DNA from 4 places in the Pseudomonas sp. B21-054 genome. Region 1 is predicted to be linked to each of the others. Evidence: predicted binding sites of a transcription regulator. Region 1 holds the regulator's gene; each other region holds the start of a gene.
The links. Region 1 encodes FliA, which starts transcription of late flagellar genes. Its sites were predicted from a motif close to CTAAAGTTTNNNNNNNNNNNGCCGNTAA; they were not measured.
Positions count from the first base shown of each region.

Region 2: the regulator FliA is predicted to act here: its motif matches at 2,107-2,134, upstream of LOY70_RS01840 (methyl-accepting chemotaxis protein).
Region 3: the regulator FliA is predicted to act here: its motif matches at 2,802-2,829, upstream of LOY70_RS23240 (flagellar protein MotY).
Region 4: the regulator FliA is predicted to act here: its motif matches at 2,086-2,113, upstream of LOY70_RS13665 (methyl-accepting chemotaxis protein).

Region 1 covers NZ_CP087204.1:1,868,384-1,872,977, reverse strand. The annotation lists gene LOY70_RS08315 (chemotaxis protein CheA) at 1-1,510, opposite strand, end outside; gene LOY70_RS08310 (protein phosphatase CheZ) at 1,541-2,326, opposite strand; gene LOY70_RS08305 (chemotaxis response regulator CheY) at 2,345-2,716, opposite strand; gene fliA (RNA polymerase sigma factor FliA) at 2,883-3,626, opposite strand; gene fleN (flagellar synthesis regulator FleN) at 3,623-4,453, opposite strand; gene flhF (flagellar biosynthesis protein FlhF) at 4,570-4,594, opposite strand, start outside.
Region 2 covers NZ_CP087204.1:411,411-416,004, forward strand. The annotation lists gene LOY70_RS01840 (methyl-accepting chemotaxis protein) at 137-2,029, opposite strand; gene LOY70_RS01845 (hypothetical protein) at 2,314-2,568, shown strand; gene LOY70_RS01850 (lipocalin family protein) at 2,600-3,169, shown strand; gene LOY70_RS01855 (formimidoylglutamate deiminase) at 3,291-4,594, opposite strand, start outside.
Region 3 covers NZ_CP087204.1:5,345,882-5,350,475, forward strand. The annotation lists gene LOY70_RS23230 (hypothetical protein) at 1-289, shown strand, start outside; gene LOY70_RS23235 (argininosuccinate synthase) at 373-1,590, opposite strand; gene LOY70_RS23240 (flagellar protein MotY) at 1,719-2,705, opposite strand; gene pyrC (dihydroorotase) at 2,897-3,943, shown strand; gene rnt (ribonuclease T) at 3,940-4,594, shown strand, end outside.
Region 4 covers NZ_CP087204.1:3,035,929-3,040,522, forward strand. The annotation lists gene pnuC (nicotinamide riboside transporter PnuC) at 1-73, opposite strand, end outside; gene LOY70_RS13665 (methyl-accepting chemotaxis protein) at 331-1,965, opposite strand; gene LOY70_RS13670 (undecaprenyl-diphosphate phosphatase) at 2,239-3,069, shown strand; gene LOY70_RS13675 (DUF1294 domain-containing protein) at 3,066-3,491, shown strand; gene LOY70_RS13680 (MmcQ/YjbR family DNA-binding protein) at 3,498-3,848, opposite strand; gene LOY70_RS13685 (LysR substrate-binding domain-containing protein) at 3,845-4,594, opposite strand, start outside.

The DNA.
Region 1 (4,594 bases):
TGCCCGACGCTTCGCGTTCTTCCGGCGACTCGATGCCGTGGTCGACCGCGTTGCGCACCAAGTGGACCAGCGGGTCGGCCAGGGCCTCGACAAGGTTCTTGTCCAGGTCGGTTTCTTCGCCCACCAGTTCCAGGTTGATTTCTTTCTTGAGCTGGCGAGCCAGGTCACGAACCAGGCGCGGGAAGCGCCCGAAGACTTTCTTGATCGGCTGCATCCGGGTCTTCATGACCGCCGTCTGCAGATCGGCCGTGACCACGTCGAGGTTCGACACAGCCTTGGACATCGCTTCGTCCTGGCTGTTGAGGCCCAGGCGCACCAGACGGTTACGCACCAGCACCAGTTCGCCGACCATGTTCATGATCTCGTCCAGGCGCGCAGTGTCGACCCGAACGGTGGTCTCGGCTTCGCTGGCGGGTTTTTCCGCGGGTGGAGCCGCCGGAGCCCGGGCGGCTGCAGGGGCAGCGGCCGGAGCAGGCTTGGACGTTTCGGTCTTGGGTGTCTCGGCCTTGGGCTCAGGAGCCTTGGCAGCGGGTTTGGGCGCAGCAGCCTTGGCCGTCGGCGCGGCAGCCGCGCCAGCAGGCGCTGCGGCAGCCGTACCGACTTCAGTGAACTTGCCTTTGCCATGCAGTTCGTCGAGCAGCGATTCGAATTCGTGGTCGCTGATCAGGTCACTGCCAGCCGCGGCGGCGGTAGGCTTGGCCGGTTTCGGCGCGGAAGCAATCGCCGAATCCAGCGCGTCAACGGCAAACGTGCCCTTGCCGTGCAACTGATCGAGCAAGGCTTCGAATTCGTCGTCGGTGATGTCGGAGTTGTCGCCCGCCGCTTTCGGGGCGGCCGGGGCCGCCGCTGGGACGGCTGCATCGGGAGCGAACTGGCCTTTGCCATGGAGCTGGTCGAGCAACGACTCGAACTCGTCGTCGGTGATTTCATCACTGGCGGCAGCAGTCACATTGGCGGGCGCAGCAGGGGCTACCGACGCTGTCGGGGCCTCGGCCTGGGCCTTGACGGCGTTCAGCGAGTCCAGCAACTGTTCAAATTCGTTATCGGTGATGTCGCCCGATTCCTCGGCGACCGGTTCTTCAACGGCGGCCTCGACAGCCGGAGCGGGTTCGTCCGCCGATTGCGGCTCCGCCAGGCGTGCCAGCGCAGCGAGCAACTCAGGCGTGGCCGCGGTGATCGGCGAGCGCTCACGCACTTCGCTGAACATGCTATTGACCGCATCCAGCGCTTCAAGCACCACGTCCATCAGTTCCGAATCAACGCGGCGTTCACCCTTGCGCAGGATGTCAAACACGTTCTCGGCAATGTGGCAGCACTCCACCAGCTCATTGAGCTGGAGGAAGCCGGCGCCTCCTTTTACAGTGTGGAAACCGCGAAAAATTGCATTGAGCAAGTCCGCATCATCCGGTCGGCTTTCCAGCTCGACCAGTTGTTCAGACAGTTGCTCTAGAATCTCGCCGGCCTCAACCAGGAAATCCTGAAGGATCTCTTCATCGGCGCCGAAGCTCATTAATGGCTGCTCCTAAAACAGGGCTAAAACTCAGAATCCAAGGCTGGACAGCAAATCGTCCACATCGTCCTGACCGGACATAACGTCTTCTCTTTTATCGGCATGAATCTGCGGACCTTCACCCTGAGAGAGATGTTTTTGTGGATCTTTTTCAGCAAGGATCGCTTCACGGTCGTGTTCGATGCCTGCAAAGCGGTCGACCTGGCTGGCCATCAACACCAGTTTGAGCAGATTACTTTCGACTTCGGTGACCAATTGGGTCACGCGCTTGATCACCTGACCGGTCAGGTCTTGATAGTCCTGAGCCAGCAGAATGTCGTTGAGATTGCTTGCCACCGCGCGGCTATCGGCGCTGCTACGCGTCAGGAAACCGTCGACCCGCCGGGCCAGGTCCCGAAACTCCTCAGCGCCGACTTCGCGCCGCATGAACCGACCCCAGTCGGTGCTCAAGGCCTGGGCTTCCTCGCTCAGGCCATTGACCAGCGGCGTTGCGCTTTCCACCAGGTCCATGGTGCGGTTCGCTGCGGCCTCGGTCAGCTTGACCACATAACCCAGACGCTCGGTGGCGTCGGTGATCTGCGAGACTTCCTCGGCCTGGGGCATGTTCGGGTCGATCTGGAAATTGACAATGGCGCTGTGCAATTCACGCGTGAGCTTGCCCACTTCCTGATACAGACCCCGGTCACGGGTCTGGTTGAGCTCATGGATCATTTGAACCGCATCGCCAAAACGACCTTTTTCAAGGCTGTCGACCAGTTCGCGGGCATGTTTTTTCAGGGTCGATTCAAAATCGCCCATTGAAGATTCGTTATCCATAGCTCCCCCGTGGCGCGGTTAACCGATGCGTTCGAAGATTTTCTCGATCTTCTCTTTCAACGCCTGGGCCGTGAAGGGTTTGACCACATAGCCGTTTACACCGGCCTGAGCCGCTTCGATGATCTGCTCGCGCTTGGCTTCGGCAGTCACCATCAGCACGGGAAGGTGCTTGAGTTTTTCGTCGGCGCGCACATGGCGCAGCAAGTCGATACCGGTCATGCCGGGCATGTTCCAGTCAGTCACCAGAAAGTCGATGCTCCCGCTGTTGAGGACCGGAATGGCAGTGGTGCCATCGTCGGCCTCGACCGTGTTGGTGAACCCAAGGTCACGCAACAGGTTTTTTATGATCCGCCGCATCGTTGAGAAGTCATCAACGATGAGGATTTTCATGTTCTTGTCCAATTCGACCTCCAAGCAGTCTTAAACGCGTCCAGCACCTGAACGCGCCATTTCAATCAATCCGGCACAACACTCGACAACGGTCTGGAGCCCCGCGAATGGAGACTGGCGCAGTGCTTGCCAGACCAACCTCGTTCGCAGTGTCCCCACACTGCAGTCAGCGCGCTCGCCACTCCCCCAAACGCCCCCGCAAACGGGCCGCGCACTGGCTGTGTAACTGGCTGACCCGCGATTCGCTGACCCCCAGGACCTCACCGATTTCCTTGAGATTCAGCTCTTCGTCGTAGTACAACGCCAAGACCAGTCGCTCACGCTCCGGCAAATTGGCAATCGCATCCGCCAGCGCGCTCTGGAAACGCTCATCTTCCAGGTCACGCGACGGCTCCATGTGAGCACTCGCATTGTCCTCGTGCAGCCCTTCGTGTTCGCCGTCCTGCAACAGGTCGTCGAAACTGAACAGGCGGCTGCCCAAGGTATCGTTCAAAATCCCGTAATAATCATCGAGACTCAACTGGAGTTCGGCCGCAACCTCGTGATCTTTAGCGTCACGCCCGGTTTTAGCTTCAATAGCGCGAATCGCGTCACTGACCATACGGGTATTACGGTGCACCGAACGCGGTGCCCAATCGCCCTTGCGGACTTCATCGAGCATCGCCCCACGGATGCGAATACCGGCATACGTCTCGAAACTGGCGCCCTTGCTCGCATCGTATTTATTCGATACTTCGAGCAGGCCGATCATGCCCGCCTGGATCAAGTCCTCGACCTGGACACTGGCCGGCAACCGCGCCAACAAGTGATAGGCGATACGCTTGACCAGTGGCGCATAACGCTCAATCAGTTCGTATTGGGCGTCCCGTGCCGATTTTTTGTAGAGATGGTTGTAACCGCTGGCAGTCATAGCACGGGCCCTGCTGTTTGTTGCACAAGACGCTCGACGAAAAATTCCAGATGCCCGCGAGGGTTGGCCGGCAGTGGCCAGGTGTCGACCTTCTGGGCGATCGCCTTGAACGCCAGCGCGCATTTGGAACGGGGAAAAGCTTCATAAACGGCACGTTGCTTCTGGACGGCCTTGCGTACGCTTTCGTCGTACGGCACGGCGCCGACGTATTGTAGGGCGACGTCCAGGAAGCGATCGGTGACCTTGGTCAACTTGGCGAACAGGTTGCGCCCTTCCTGCGGGCTCTGGGCCATGTTGGCCAGGACGCGGAAGCGGTTCATGCCGTAGTCACGGTTCAATAACTTGATCAGGGCGTAGGCGTCGGTGATGGACGTCGGTTCGTCGCAGACCACCAGCAGTACTTCCTGGGCGGCGCGGACGAAACTGACGACCGAGTCACCGATACCGGCTGCGGTGTCGATCACCAGCACATCGAGGTTGTCACCGATGTCGCTGAAGGCCTGGATCAGGCCCGCGTGCTGGGCCGGGGTCAGATGAACCATGCTCTGGGTGCCAGAGGCCGCCGGCACGATGCGAATACCGCCTGGCCCCTGCAGCAGCACGTCGCGCAGTTCGCAGCGACCTTCGATGACGTCCGCCAGCGTGCGCTTGGGGGTGAGCCCCAGCAGCACATCGACGTTCGCCAGGCCCAGGTCGGCGTCCAGCAGCATGACCCGTCGGCCAAGCTCTGCCAGAGCCAGGGACAAGTTCACTGACACGTTAGTCTTCCCGACGCCACCTTTGCCGCCGGTCACCGCGATCACCTGTACGGGATGCATGCTGCCCATGTTCGTTCTTTACCTTGTCTTACTTAGACGGAGGCCACATTACTGGCTGCGCGTTCCCATTCGGAACAATGCATGGCAGACCATCGATGTAGGTACAAAAAATATTCATGATTACCTCAGCCGACCTGTTTGGTCGGGCTG
Region 2 (4,594 bases), 1.5 Mb from region 1:
CGTAAGCCTCGAAAGATTGAATGGACTGAGTTTAGTCTTAATTCAGTCTTGAGTCAGGTGGCACTGACCAAATGTCTATTGGCTTAGGCTGACACACCCCATCGCGAGCAAGCTCGCGATGGGGCCAGTCCAGGCACTAGATCCGGAAGCTACCCACCAACTGCTTCAACCGCGCCGCCTGCTGCTCCAGGTCGGCACAGGCCCGCAAGGTGGCTTGCAGGTTTTCCACGCCTTCCTGGTTCAGCGTGTTGATCTCGGTGATGTCGACGTTGATCGACTCCACCACGGCGGTCTGTTCTTCAGTGGCGGTGGCCACGGACTGGTTCATGCCGTCGATTTCACCGATGCGCTGGGTCACGCTGCCGAGGCGTTCGCCGGCCTGGTTGGCGATGCCGACGCTGCTTTCACTCTGGCGCTGGCTGTCGGTCATGGTCAGCACCGCTTCCCGCGCGCCGACTTGCAGCTCTTCGATCATCTTCTGTACTTGCTGCGCCGAATCCTGGGTGCGGTGAGCCAGGTTGCGTACTTCATCGGCTACTACCGCGAAGCCGCGTCCGGCTTCACCGGCCCGGGCAGCTTCGATGGCGGCGTTCAGGGCGAGCAGGTTGGTCTGCTGGGAAATACTGGTGATCACCTCGAGAATCTGGCCGATGTTCACCGTATTGCTGTTCAGGACTTCGATGTTGCCGCACGAGTCGCTGATCTTGGCCGACAGCTGCTGCATGGCCGCGATGGTTTTATCCACCACGTGCTGACCGTCTTCGGCCAGGCTGCGGGCTTCGCTGGAGTGCTGCGAGGCGAGGGCGGCGTTCTGGGCGATTTCCTGGGCGGCGGCGCCGAGTTGGTTGATGGCCGCGGCCACGCTGCTGGTGCGCGAAGCCTGCTGGTCGGAATTGAACATCGACGAGTTGGAGGCGCTGACCACGCGCAGGGCGACTTCGTTGACCTGGCCGGTGGCCGAGGCCACTTCGCGGATCGAGGTGTGAATGCGTTCGACAAAGCGGTTGAACGACGTGCCCAGTGCGCCGAATTCGTCATGGCCGTGAATGACCAGGCGCCGGGTCAGGTCGCCTTCGCCTTCAGCGATGTCGTGCATGGCGCGGCCCATGGTCAACAGCGGCTGCATCAGTACGCGGATCAGCATGCCCAGCAGGGCGATGATGAACACCACGGCAATGGTCATGGCGATCAGCGCCGAGGTACGGAACTCGCTGAGCATCGCCAGGGCGGTGTCTTTGTCGAGCACCAGCGCGACATACCAGTTGGCTCCCGGCACGCCATTGACTTGCGTGAAGGAGATGAATTGAGCCTTGCCGTCGAGCTCCACTTCCTTCATGCCCGGGCTGACTTGCAGCGCAGCGCCGGGGTAGGCCTCGGCCAGGGTCTTGAGCACGCGCTTGCTGTCGGGGTGGACCAGGATCTTGCCGTCGGCGCTGACGATGAACGCGTGGCCGTGGCCACCGAAGTTCAGCGAGTTGATGATGGCGCTGACGCTCGACAGGTCGATGTCCGCACCGGCCACGCCAATCATCTGGCCCTGGTGCTGTACCGGCGTGGCGACGGTGATCACCAGCTTGCCCGACGAGGCGGCGATGTAGGGTTCGGTGACGATGGCTTGTTGTGCGCTGTTGGCGGCCTTGTACCAGCCACGGGCGCGCGGGTCGTAGTCGGCGGCGCGATTGCCGGCCGGTACCGAGAACATCACGCCGTCAGTGCCGCCGAAATAGCTGAGCTGGAAGTTGCCGGTGTACGCCGGCAGGCCCACGGCGCGTTTGAGGCTGTCGGCGCTGCTGCCGTCCACCGCGATCTGTTGGGCCAGCGATTGCAGCAGTTGAGTGCGACCTTCGACCCACGTCTGAATGTTGCGACTGGTCAGGCTGCCGAGTTCCTGCATGGAGGTTTCGGTGCTGGCGTGCAGGCTTTGGCGTTGACGATAGTCGTTGAACAGGATGAAACAGGCGAATGCAACGGCCACCACGAGGGCGGCAGCCAGCAGGATTTTATGGCTGAATTTCATGTTTCTGGTCATTAAGAACACTACCGCGGAGGGACGGGTCAGAAAGGGCTGTCAATTTGCCATAGCGCAGGCTTTTGCGCTGTTACTTTTTATCGGCGCGAAAGTCCGGCCCATCAGGCGTCAGGGGCCCAATCCCGACGGAAGGTACGACGGCGTCACAAATCGGTTGATTCATCGATGAAACACCTCTTTACAGCCAATAAATACTGGGGGCGTCAGGGAACCAGATAGGGGTTTTCTCTTCTAAGGATCAGGTTGGCACCCTGCCACCTCCCTTCCGTTTCAGGAGTTACACCATGTCGCTGCGATCTATCGCTCTGCTGTTTATGTGCGTCGTGTTGACCGCATGCAGCAAGGTCAACCAGGAAAACTATTCGAAACTGTCGGCCGGCATGCCCAAGGCTGAAGTCGAGACGTTACTGGGGAAACCGACCGATTGTTCGGGCGCGCTCGGCATGTCCAGTTGCACCTGGGGCGACCAGAAAAGCTTTATCAGCGTGCAGTACGCCGGTGACAAAGTGTTGATGTTTTCCGGCCAAGGCCTGAAGTAAACCGGGGCCACGTGCCCGCGGGAGAAAAATAATGATGCGGTTATTGTTAGTGCTTTTAGCTGGCCTGGTTTTGGCTGGCTGTGCCACTTCTGGCGAAGATCCGTTGGCGCCCAAGACTGTCGATAGTGTCAACCTCAAGCGTTACCAAGGGACCTGGTACGAGTTGGCCCGCCTGCCCATGTATTTCCAGCGCAACTGTGCGCAATCCGAGGCTCACTACACCCTCAAGCCTGACGGCGATGTGGGTGTGCTCAATCGTTGCCTGACCTCGGACTGGCAGTGGGAAGAAGCCAGGGGCACCGCTACGCCGCAAGTGCCGGGCAAGACCGATAAGCTCTGGGTCGAGTTCGACAACTGGTTTTCGCGGATCGTGCCGGGCGTGGCGAAAGGGCAATATTGGGTGCTGTACGTCAGCGACGACTACAAGACCGCCATCGTCGGCGACCCGAGCCGTCGCTACATGTGGCTGCTGTCCCGTACGCCGACGGTCAATAGCGTTGTGCGTGAAGAACTGCTGAGCAAGGCGCGTCAGCAGGGCTATGACACGACACGGTTGATCTGGCGTGCGTCGGATCGGCAGATGGCCAAGACTTCGGATTAACTGCCTCCGAAAGCCAATGTGGGAGCGGGCTTGCTCGCGAAGACGGACTTGCAGTCAACATCTCTGTTGGAATGTGAAGGCCTCTTCGCGAGCAACCCCGCTCCCACATTTTTTATCCGCGTCAGTCTAGAAGTTCGCGCAATACCTGGGTAAACGCCCGGGCGCTTTCCTCTTCGCCGGCATGACGCCCGTCCCGCACAACCCACTGTCCGTCGACCATCACGTCGCGCACCTGACGATCCCCGCCAGCAAACAACCAGCGATTGAGGATCCCGTCGCCACGGGCCGTCGCCAGGTACGGATCGTTGCCATCGAGCACCAGCCAGTCGGCGCGCTTGCCGATCTCGAGGGCGCCGACCGGTTGCCCCAAGGCTTGGGCGCCACCGTCCAGCGCCGCATCAAACAAGGTGCGACCGACCATCGGCTGATCCGTCCGGTACAAGCGGTTGCGCCGTTGATCCCGCAGCCGTTGGCCGTATTCCAGCCAGCGCAATTCTTCCACCACGCTCAATGACACATGGCTGTCGGAACCGATGCCCAGCCGCCCACCCTGAGCGAGGAACTCCACGGCCGGGAAGATACCGTCGCCCAGGTTGGCTTCGGTGGTCAGGCACAGGCCGGCAATCGCCCGGCTTTTGGCCATGAGGCTGACTTCCTGGGCGTTGGCATGGGTGGCGTGGACCAGGCACCAGCGCTGATCCACCTCGGTATTTTCGTACAACCATTGCAGCGGACGGGCGCCGCTCCAACTCAGGCAGTCATCCACCTCTTTCTGCTGCTCGGCGATATGAATGTGCACCGGGCAATCGCGGTCGCTCGCGGCCAGCACCTCTTGGATCTGCCCAGGCGTCACGGCACGCAAAGAGTGAAAGCACAAGCCCAGCGCCTGAACCGGTTGCCCGGCCAGGATCGGCTGCAAGCGTGACTGGAGCTTCAGGTAGTTTTCGGTGCTGTTGATGAAGCGCCGCTGTCCATCATTGGGTGCCTGGCCGCCAAAGCCGGAGTGGCTATAGAGCACCGGCAACAGCGTCAGGCCGATGCCGGCGGCGCTGGCGGCATGGCTGATGCGCAAGGCCAGCTCCGCCGGATCGGCGTAAGGCGCGCCGTCGGTGTCGTGATGCACATAGTGGAACTCGGCGACCGAGGTGTAACCGGCCTTGAGCATTTCGATGTATAGCTGGCGAGCGATGATGCCGAGTTGATCGGGGCTTATTTTTCCGACGAGACGGTACATCAGGTCGCGCCAGGTCCAGAAACTGTCGTTGGGATTGCCCGCCACTTCCGCCAGTCCGGCCATGGCGCGCTGGAAGGCGTGGGAGTGCAGGTTCGGCATGCCCGGCAGCAGCGGCCCCCTCAACCGTTCGGCGCCGTCTGCGTGAGAATCGGCCTGGACATGAGTCAGGACGCCCTTGGCGTCGACTTCAA
Region 3 (4,594 bases), 3.4 Mb from region 1:
CTTTCGCAAGAGCAAACACTTTATAAAGACCATGGATGACTCGTCCTCCCGACGTCGACGAGTATTACGGCGAGCGGGCAAGGTCAAAAGATTATTGATGCGCCATCATCGGCATAAACAGGAGGGTCCACAACGGGTCATTTTTCTTGTGTACAGCCAACCGGAAGACCTGATTGAGGCCTATCGGACAAACCATTTAAAACAGGCCACCGGACACACTGAGATCGTCCTGTACGTCATCTACAGCCGCGATAGCGCTGACGGAATGCCGGACAGGCAGGAAGGATGAGGGATCGAACAATAGCGTTGCACGACAGGAGGAGCCGAAAAAAAACGGCCTGCTCAAGGCAGGCCGTTTTCATATCGCCAGGATCAGAACAGCTTGCGACCCTTGTTTGCCGCAATACGCATGCGCAGGGCGTTGAGCTTGATGAAACCGGCTGCGTCGGCCTGGTTGTAAGCGCCACCGTCTTCTTCGAAGGTCGCGATGTTGGCATCGAACAGTGACTCGTCAGACTTACGCCCGGTAACGATCACGTTGCCTTTGTACAGTTTCAGGCGTACGACGCCGTTCACGTGGGCCTGGGAGGCGTCGATCATCTGCTGCAACATCAGACGCTCAGGGCTCCACCAGTAGCCGGTGTAGATCAGGCTGGCGTACTTGGGCATAAGCTCATCCTTGAGGTGAGCCACTTCGCGGTCCAGGGTGATCGATTCGATCGCCCGGTGAGCGCGCAGCATGATGGTGCCGCCTGGGGTTTCGTAGCAACCACGGGACTTCATGCCGACATAGCGGTTCTCGACGATGTCCAGACGACCAATGCCATGTTCGCCGCCGATGCGGTTCAGGGTCGCCAGCACCGTGGCCGGGCTCATTTCCACGCCGTCCAGGGCGACGATATCGCCGTTGCGATAGGTCAACTCCAGGTATTGCGGGGTGTCGGGAGCCTTCTCCGGGGAGACGGTCCAGCGCCACATGTCTTCTTCGTGCTCGGTCCAGGTGTCTTCCAGCACGCCGCCTTCATAGGAGATGTGCAGCAGATTGGCATCCATCGAGTACGGGGATTTTTTCTTGCCGTGACGCTCGATCGGGATCGCGTGCTTCTCGGCGTAGTCCATCAGTTTTTCACGGGACAGCAAGTCCCATTCACGCCACGGGGCAATGACTTTCACGCCTGGCTTGAGGGCATAGGCACCCAGCTCGAAACGCACCTGGTCGTTGCCTTTGCCGGTGGCGCCGTGGGAAATGGCGTCGGCGCCGGTTTCGTTGGCGATTTCGATCAGACGCTTGGCGATCAATGGACGGGCAATGGACGTACCCAGCAGGTACTCGCCTTCGTAAACGGTGTTGGCACGGAACATCGGGAACACGAAGTCGCGGACGAACTCTTCGCGCAGGTCATCGATGTAGATCTCTTTGACGCCCATGGCCTGAGCCTTGGCGCGTGCAGGCTCGACTTCTTCGCCCTGTCCCAGGTCAGCGGTGAAGGTCACCACTTCGCAGTTATAAGTGTCCTGCAGCCACTTGAGGATCACCGAAGTGTCCAGGCCGCCGGAATACGCCAGAACGACCTTGTTTACGTCCGCCATGCCATCACTCCACGGGTTGTACGGAAAGCCGGGAAGTCTAACGTCCAATGCGGATAATTTACAGAGGCGCGACAGCTTATGACGACGAAGCGACAGATTATGTCGAGTGAGCGACGGTCATCGCCGAATCAGGATGTGCGCGCCGTCGCCGGGGCGGGAGTCGGTGCCGAAGTCTTGGCCGGGGCAGCGGCCGGTGCCGGGACCTTGGCCGGGGCCGCGGTAGGTACTGGCGGCGTTGTCGGCTGCGACGCTGGCGCTTCGGTTGGCGCCACGCGCTGCAGGAGCACGACCACGCGGCGGTTCTTGGCCCGGTTGGCGGCGTTGGTATTGGGTGCCAGGGGATAACGTTCGCCATGGAAACGCAGGGTGATCTGCGACTCCTGGAAGCCATTGGCCTTGAAGAAGTCCTGGACCGCCAGGGCCCGGCGACGCGACAGCTCACGGTTGGTCAAGCGGTTGCCGCTGTTATCGGAGTGACCATCGAGTTCGACATGATTGACGCTCGGGTCGGCCTTGATGAAGTCGAGCATCACCTGCAACTGGGCCTTGGCCCGCGCATCGAGCTCGACTTCTTCGCCGGGGAAGCCGATCTGGGTCTGCTTCACCTGTTCGAAGTTCTTCGGCAGCAACTTGGCCACACAGCTCTGATAATCGCTGAAGGCCTTGTTGAAACGCACCGGCAGCAACCGGACTTCCGACACTCGACCGTCCTCGGTGTTGCGCCGTACCACAGGGCTACGACCGTCCATCAGCCCGCTGATCAAGCGACCGGCCTGGACCTGGGAGCTGTTGAACAATACATCGCCACTGCCAATGCTGACCGAACCCAGGTTGATATCGCCCCGCCCCGGTTGCCAGGGTGCCGCCGCCGCCAGCAGGGTCGCCGAACCGCCGCCGAGCATCGGGTTATAGGCCTTGAGCCTGAAGGTAGCCTGCTCACCTGCCCGACGCACGAACTCGCCGCTGCCGAAGTCGGTGATCGGCTGGCTCAACCGGCACTCGAACTTATCGCCTTCGACCGTCCACTCAATGCTCTCCAGACGGGTCTGGAAAGTGAGCGCCATGGCGGGAAAGCTGGCAAACACACTGAGCAAGGCTAAATAACGCTGGCGCACGGGCGGCTCCACTGGCTTTTATACAAAGTTCGACACACGCTGAAGGCATGACACCTGTCCGGGGCACTGCACGGATTCGTGGCACACCTGTAGGAGCTATCGGTAAGTTGCGGCAGAACTTGATAGCGGGTGCCTGAATCGGTCTTTTCCGGTAGCATTCCCCAGAGTTTGACCCGCCTGGAAGCCCCCCAATGTCCGACCGCCTGACCCTGCTGCGTCCCGACGACTGGCATATTCATCTTCGCGATGGTGCTGTGTTGACCCATACCGTCGCCGATGTCGCGCGCACCTTTGGGCGCGCAATCATCATGCCTAACCTGGTTCCGCCGGTGCGCAACGCCGCCGAGGCCGAGGGCTATCGCCAGCGCATCCTGGCCGCACGCCCGGCCGGCAGCCGCTTCGAACCGCTGATGGTGCTGTACCTCACCGACCGCACCCAACCCGAAGAAATACGCGACGCCAAGGCCAGCGGTTTTGTCCATGCCGCCAAGCTGTACCCCGCCGGCGCGACCACCAACTCCGATTCCGGCGTCACCAGCATCGACAAGATCTTCCCCGCACTGGAAGCCATGGCCGAAGTCGGGATGCCTTTGTTGATCCACGGTGAAGTCACCCGGGGTGACGTCGATGTGTTCGACCGCGAGAAAATCTTCATCGACGAGCACATGCGTCGCGTCGTGGAACGGTTCCCAACGCTCAAGGTGGTGTTCGAACACATCACCACCGGCGATGCCGTGCAGTTCGTCAACGAGGCCCCGGCCAACGTTGGCGCGACCATCACCGCGCATCACCTGCTGTACAACCGCAATCACATGCTGGTGGGCGGGATCCGGCCACACTTCTATTGCCTGCCGATCCTCAAGCGCAACACCCATCAGGAAGCCTTGCTCGACGCCGCCACCAGTGGCAGCGCCAAGTTTTTCCTCGGCACGGACTCGGCGCCCCACGCCCGGCACGCCAAGGAAGCGGCCTGCGGTTGCGCCGGCTGCTATACAGCCTATGCCGCCATCGAGATGTATGCCGAGGCGTTCGAACAGCGCAACGCGCTAGACAAACTCGAAGGCTTCGCCAGCCTGCACGGCCCGCGTTTCTATGGCCTGCCGACGAACACCGATCATATTACCCTGGTCCGCGACGAGTGGACCGCCCCCGCCAGCCTGCCCTTCGGCGAGCTGACTGTCATCCCGCTGCGCGCCGGTGAAAAACTGCGCTGGCGCCTGCTGGAGGAAAACGCGTGAGTGAAGATCATTTCGACGATGAACAGGATGGCAATGGCGGTTCGGGCGGCGCCCGTCACCCCATGGCAGCCCGGTTTCGCGGCTACCTGCCAGTCGTCGTCGACGTAGAGACCGGCGGCTTCAACTCGGCCACCGATGCGCTGCTGGAAATCGCCGCGACCACCATCGGCATGGACGAAAAAGGCTTTGTGTTCCCTGACCACACCTATTTTTTCCGCGTCGAACCGTTCGAAGGCGCCAACATCGAAGCGGCGGCCCTGGAATTCACCGGGATCAAGCTCGATCACCCACTGCGCATGGCGGTGAGTGAAGAGACGGCCCTGACCGACATTTTCCGTGGCGTGCGCAAGGCGCTGAAGGCCAACGGTTGCAAGCGCGCGATCCTGGTCGGCCATAACAGCAGCTTCGACCTGGGCTTCCTCAACGCCGCCGTCGCGCGCCTGGACATGAAGCGCAACCCGTTTCACCCGTTCTCCAGCTTCGACACGGCAACCCTGGCTGGCCTGGCGTATGGCCAGACTGTCCTGGCCAAGGCCTGCCAGGCGGCCGACATCGATTTCGATGGCCGTGAAGCCCACTCGGCCCGCTATGACACCGAGAAAACCGCCGAGCTGTTCTGCGGCATCGTCAATCGGTGGAAACAGATGGGTG
Region 4 (4,594 bases), 1.2 Mb from region 1:
AGGGGTTCTGCTTGACGGTCAACCAGACAGCGATCACGCCGAGGGCTGCGGCAAACAGTTCAAGCCCGGACATGGCGGTTCCTTGGGGAAGTAGAAGAGGGCGGGGATTGTAAACGTTATGGCGTGGGCAGCTCCAACTTCAATCTTGAATGCGCTGCTGTCATCGCGAGCAAGCTCGCTCCCACAGGGATTTGCAGTGGACGCTGAATTTGAGCCCAATACATAAACCCATGTGGGAGCGAGCTTGCTCGCGATAGCGATGGATCAGCTTGCATCGATGCTGAATGTGTTGCCGCCATCGCGAGCAGGCCCGCTCCTCTCCTACAGGTCTTAGACCCGGAACTGCTTGAGCAGCCCGTTCAGCTCTTCGCTCAGCGCCTTGAGCCGTGTGCTCGCCAGGCTGGACTGTTCGGCCGCCACGGCGGTGCTGTGGGACAGGCCTGCCGCTTGGGTGACGTTCTGGTTGATGTCTTCCACTACATGGGCCTGTTGCAGGGTGGCGCTGGCGATGGACGCGTTCAGGCTGTTGAGGTTGCGCAGGGCCTGGCCAATAGCATTGAGGCTGGCCCCCGCCAGGCCGGCCTGTTCGATGGTCAGCTGCGAGGCGCGGCTGCTGTCGCTGATGACCTTCACCGCGGCTTCGGAATGGTTCTGCAGGCGTTCGATCATCGCCTGGATTTCAGCGGTGGACTTTTGCGTGCGCTGGGCCAGCAGTCGCACCTCATCGGCTACCACCGCAAAGCCCCGGCCTTGCTCACCGGCACGAGCGGCTTCGATGGCGGCGTTGAGGGCCAGCAAGTTGGTCTGCTCGGCAATGGAGCGGATCACCTCCAGCACACTGCCGATCTGGGTGCTTTCGCTGGCCAGGGTGCGGATCACTTCCACGGCCTGGTCAATGGTCTGGGAGAGGCGGTCGATTTGTTGCAAGCTGCCGTCGATATTGACCTGGCCTTGCTGGGCCTGGGATTCGGCGTCACGCATTTCACTGGCGGCGTGTTCGGCGTTTTTCGCTACGTCCTGCACGCCATAGGTCACTTCATTGATCGCCGTGGCCACCAGTTCCATTTGTTGTGACTGCTGTTGGCTGCGTTCCTGGGCCTGGGCGGCGTCGTTGCCCAACTCGTTGGAGGATTGTCCCAGCGCGCTGGCCGAGGCTTGCAACTGGGTCACCACTTGCCGCAGCTTGGCGGTAAAGGCGTTGAAGTGCCGCGCCAGTTGCGTGACTTCGTCCTGGCCGTGGGTGTCGAGAGTGCGGGTCAGGTCGCTCTCGCCGCTGGCGATATTGGCCATGGCGTTGACCGTTTCCTGCAGGGGGCGAACGATGCTGCGCACAATCAGGGTCAGCAGCAGCCCCATGAGCAGGGTGATCACCAGGCCGATGACCGAAGCCTTGATCAGCTGGGATTGGAATTCGGCCTGCACGTCATCCACGTACACGCCCGAACCGATGATCCAGCCCCACGGCTCGAACAGTTTGACGTAGGAAGTCTTGCCCACCGGCGCCTCGGCACCCGGTTTAGGCCAGAGGTAGTTGATCATGCCGGCGCCCTTGGACTTGGCGATGGCAACCATCTCATTGAACAGCGCATAACCGTTCGGGTCGCGGATCGCCGAGAGGTTCTGGCCTTCGAGTTTCGGGTTGGCCGGGTGCATGACCATGACCGGCGTCAGGTCGTTGATCCAGAAATAATCAGTCTCGTTATAGCGCAGGCCACGCACGGCGCTGAGGGCCTGCTTTTGCGCGGCGTCGCGAGTCAGGGTGCCAGCTGTTTCCAGTCCGTGGTAATAGCTCAACACGCCACTGGCGGTCTGTACCACATGCTGGGTTTTCTGCACCTTGGCTTGATAAAGGTCGCTGTGGATCTGTTTAAGCATGAAAGCGCCCAACGTGAATAACATCACGATGGCCACGACCAGGATGAGCCACAAGCGTCGGCTGATCGACACACTGCGCAAGCTATTCATACGCTGTCACTCCGGTTTCTTGTTCTTGTCATAACGATGGTCGGCACTCTAGCGCCTGCCAGGTACGCGTGATTGACCTGAGTCACAACGCGGCAGCGTTATCAGGGCTTGTCTGATAGGATTTCGGCCCCGCAGCGCAAAACCTGAGCCCAACGTGATTTTTTCATTGGTTTTTCTTGAACGATCGCCGTTATCTTGCACCCGCTGCGTGCACCTGCATAACACTTGATTAGCAATGAGACCTGCACAAACAAGGTCTTTTTTGGGGGATGAATGGATTTGTGGACCGCCTTTTCGGCACTGATTCTTGGCGTGGTAGAAGGCTTGACGGAATTTCTGCCGATTTCCAGCACGGGGCACCAGATCATTGTCGCTGACTTGCTCGAGTTCGGCGGCGAGCGCGCGATGGCGTTCAACATCATCATCCAGCTGGGCGCGATCCTGGCCGTGGTCTGGGAATTTCGCCGTAAAATCTTCGATGTGGTGCTGGGTTTGCCCACTCAACCCAGCGCCCGCCGGTTTACCGCCAATCTGCTGATCGCTTTCCTGCCCGCCGTGGCATTGGGCGTGCTGTTTGCCGACCTGATCCACGAATACCTGTTCAACCCGATCACCGTGGCTGCGGCGCTGGTGGTGGGCGGCTTGGTGATGCTCTGGGCGGAGAAGCGCCAGCACCAGGTGCACGCCGAAACAGTGGACGAGATCACCTGGAAGGACTCGCTGAAAGTCGGCCTGGCCCAGTGCATTGCGATGATCCCCGGCACCTCCCGTTCCGGCGCGACCATTATCGGTGGGCTGTTGTTCGGGTTGTCGCGCAAGACCGCGACCGAGTTCTCGTTCTTCCTGGCGATGCCGACCATGGTCGGCGCGGCCGTCTACTCGGGCTATAAATACCGCGAATTGTTCGTTCCGGCGGACTTCCCGGTGTTCGCCATCGGTTTTGTCACGGCCTTTATTTTTGCCATGATTGCGGTCAAGGGCCTGCTGCGCTTCATTGCCAGCCACAGCTACGCGGTGTTTGCCTGGTACCGGATCGCTTTTGGCCTGTTGATCCTCGCCACCTGGCAGTTCGGTTGGGTGGATTGGACGGCTGCCAAGCCATGAATTCGGGGGCTCGCAAACACGCTGCGCGCGATACCGGTGGAGCCGTGCAGCATCTGCGGCTCAAGCTGATGGTGTTTGCCCTGCTGTGTGCCTTGCCACTGTTCGGGGCGCTCGTGCTCGGGCTGCGGGCGGTATCATGGGTGCCAATGATCGCCTACGGGGTCGTCAGTGCGGTGGCGTTCCTGCTGTACTGGAGCGACAAGCGCAAGGCCCGCACCGACGCCTGGCGGACCCCGGAGAACGTATTGCATGCCGTGGAGCTGGCAGGCGGCTGGCCTGGGGCACTGCTGGCGCAGCAGGTGTTTCGCCACAAGACCCGCAAGGTGTCGTTTCAAATGGCGTTCTGGTTCATCGTGCTGCTGCACCAGGTGTTTTGGATCGACCAATTGTTCCTGGGCGGCCACCTGCTGACGTTGTTCTGAAGGTCGCTACAGTAGCAAGCCGACCTGCGTGCGCTTGGGCAATTTGCTGACCACCAGTTGGTGAGAGCGCTGCAGCAAGCCACGCAGTTCATCGGCACCCAACGGGTAGGGCACTTCCATGATGACCCACTGGGCCCTCGCCAGATAAGGCGCCGGATGAATGCCCGGGCGGTCGCAATGACCGAGGAACAGATCCTTGTCGACCTTGAACGCCAATGAGTCGCCCCGCAGGCCCTGTAAGGCGAACATCTTGTTCCCAGCGATGGAGAACACTCGTACACCGCCCCATTTGTAGTCTTCCCGGGCGCCAGGCAAGCCCAGGCAAAACCGCGCGACATCCTCTTCGCTCAAGCTCATATCGTTCTTTCTCCACAGCTCTCAAAAGCTTCCACCAAATGATCGATCCATGCGCGTACCGCTGGTAGCACGCCGCGACGGTGGGGGTAGACTGCCTGCAGCCAGCCATCGGGCAGCGACCATCCGGGCAATAATTCCACCAGTGTGCCGTCCTGCAATTGCTGCTCGCAATACATACTGGGCAATAAGGTAAAGCCCAGGCCGGCGAGGACGCAGGCTTGACGTACGATGAAATCGTCGATGCCCAGGCGTGCTTCAAGGGCCAGTTCGGCACTTTGTCCGTCGGTCTTGAGCAGGCGCAGGTGCACCAGGCGATCGGCCTCCAACGCACCCAGCACGGGCAATAGCTTGAGATCCTCAGGGGTTTCGACCCGGCGCCCATGGACGAGCGCCGGGCTGGCAACCATGATCAGCCGCGCCTGGCGCAGGCGCCGGGTCATCAGCTGCGGGTCTTCGTCGCCGAGGTCGCGCACGCGCAATGCTACATCGATGCCTTCGCTGACCAGGTCCACACGACGGTTCATCAGGTTCATTTCCAACTGCACCTGGGGAAACTTCGCCAGGAATGTCGCGATCACGCCGGGCAGGATCTGGTGCGCCAAGCCTACAGGGCTGGAGACGCGCAGACGTCCCCGGGGTTCGCTGGACATGCTGGCCACCGTTTCATCGGCCATCTCGGCTTCCAGCAGCATGGCCTGGCAATGGCGCAGGTAGCGTTCACCGACCGCCGTCAGCTTCAACTGGCG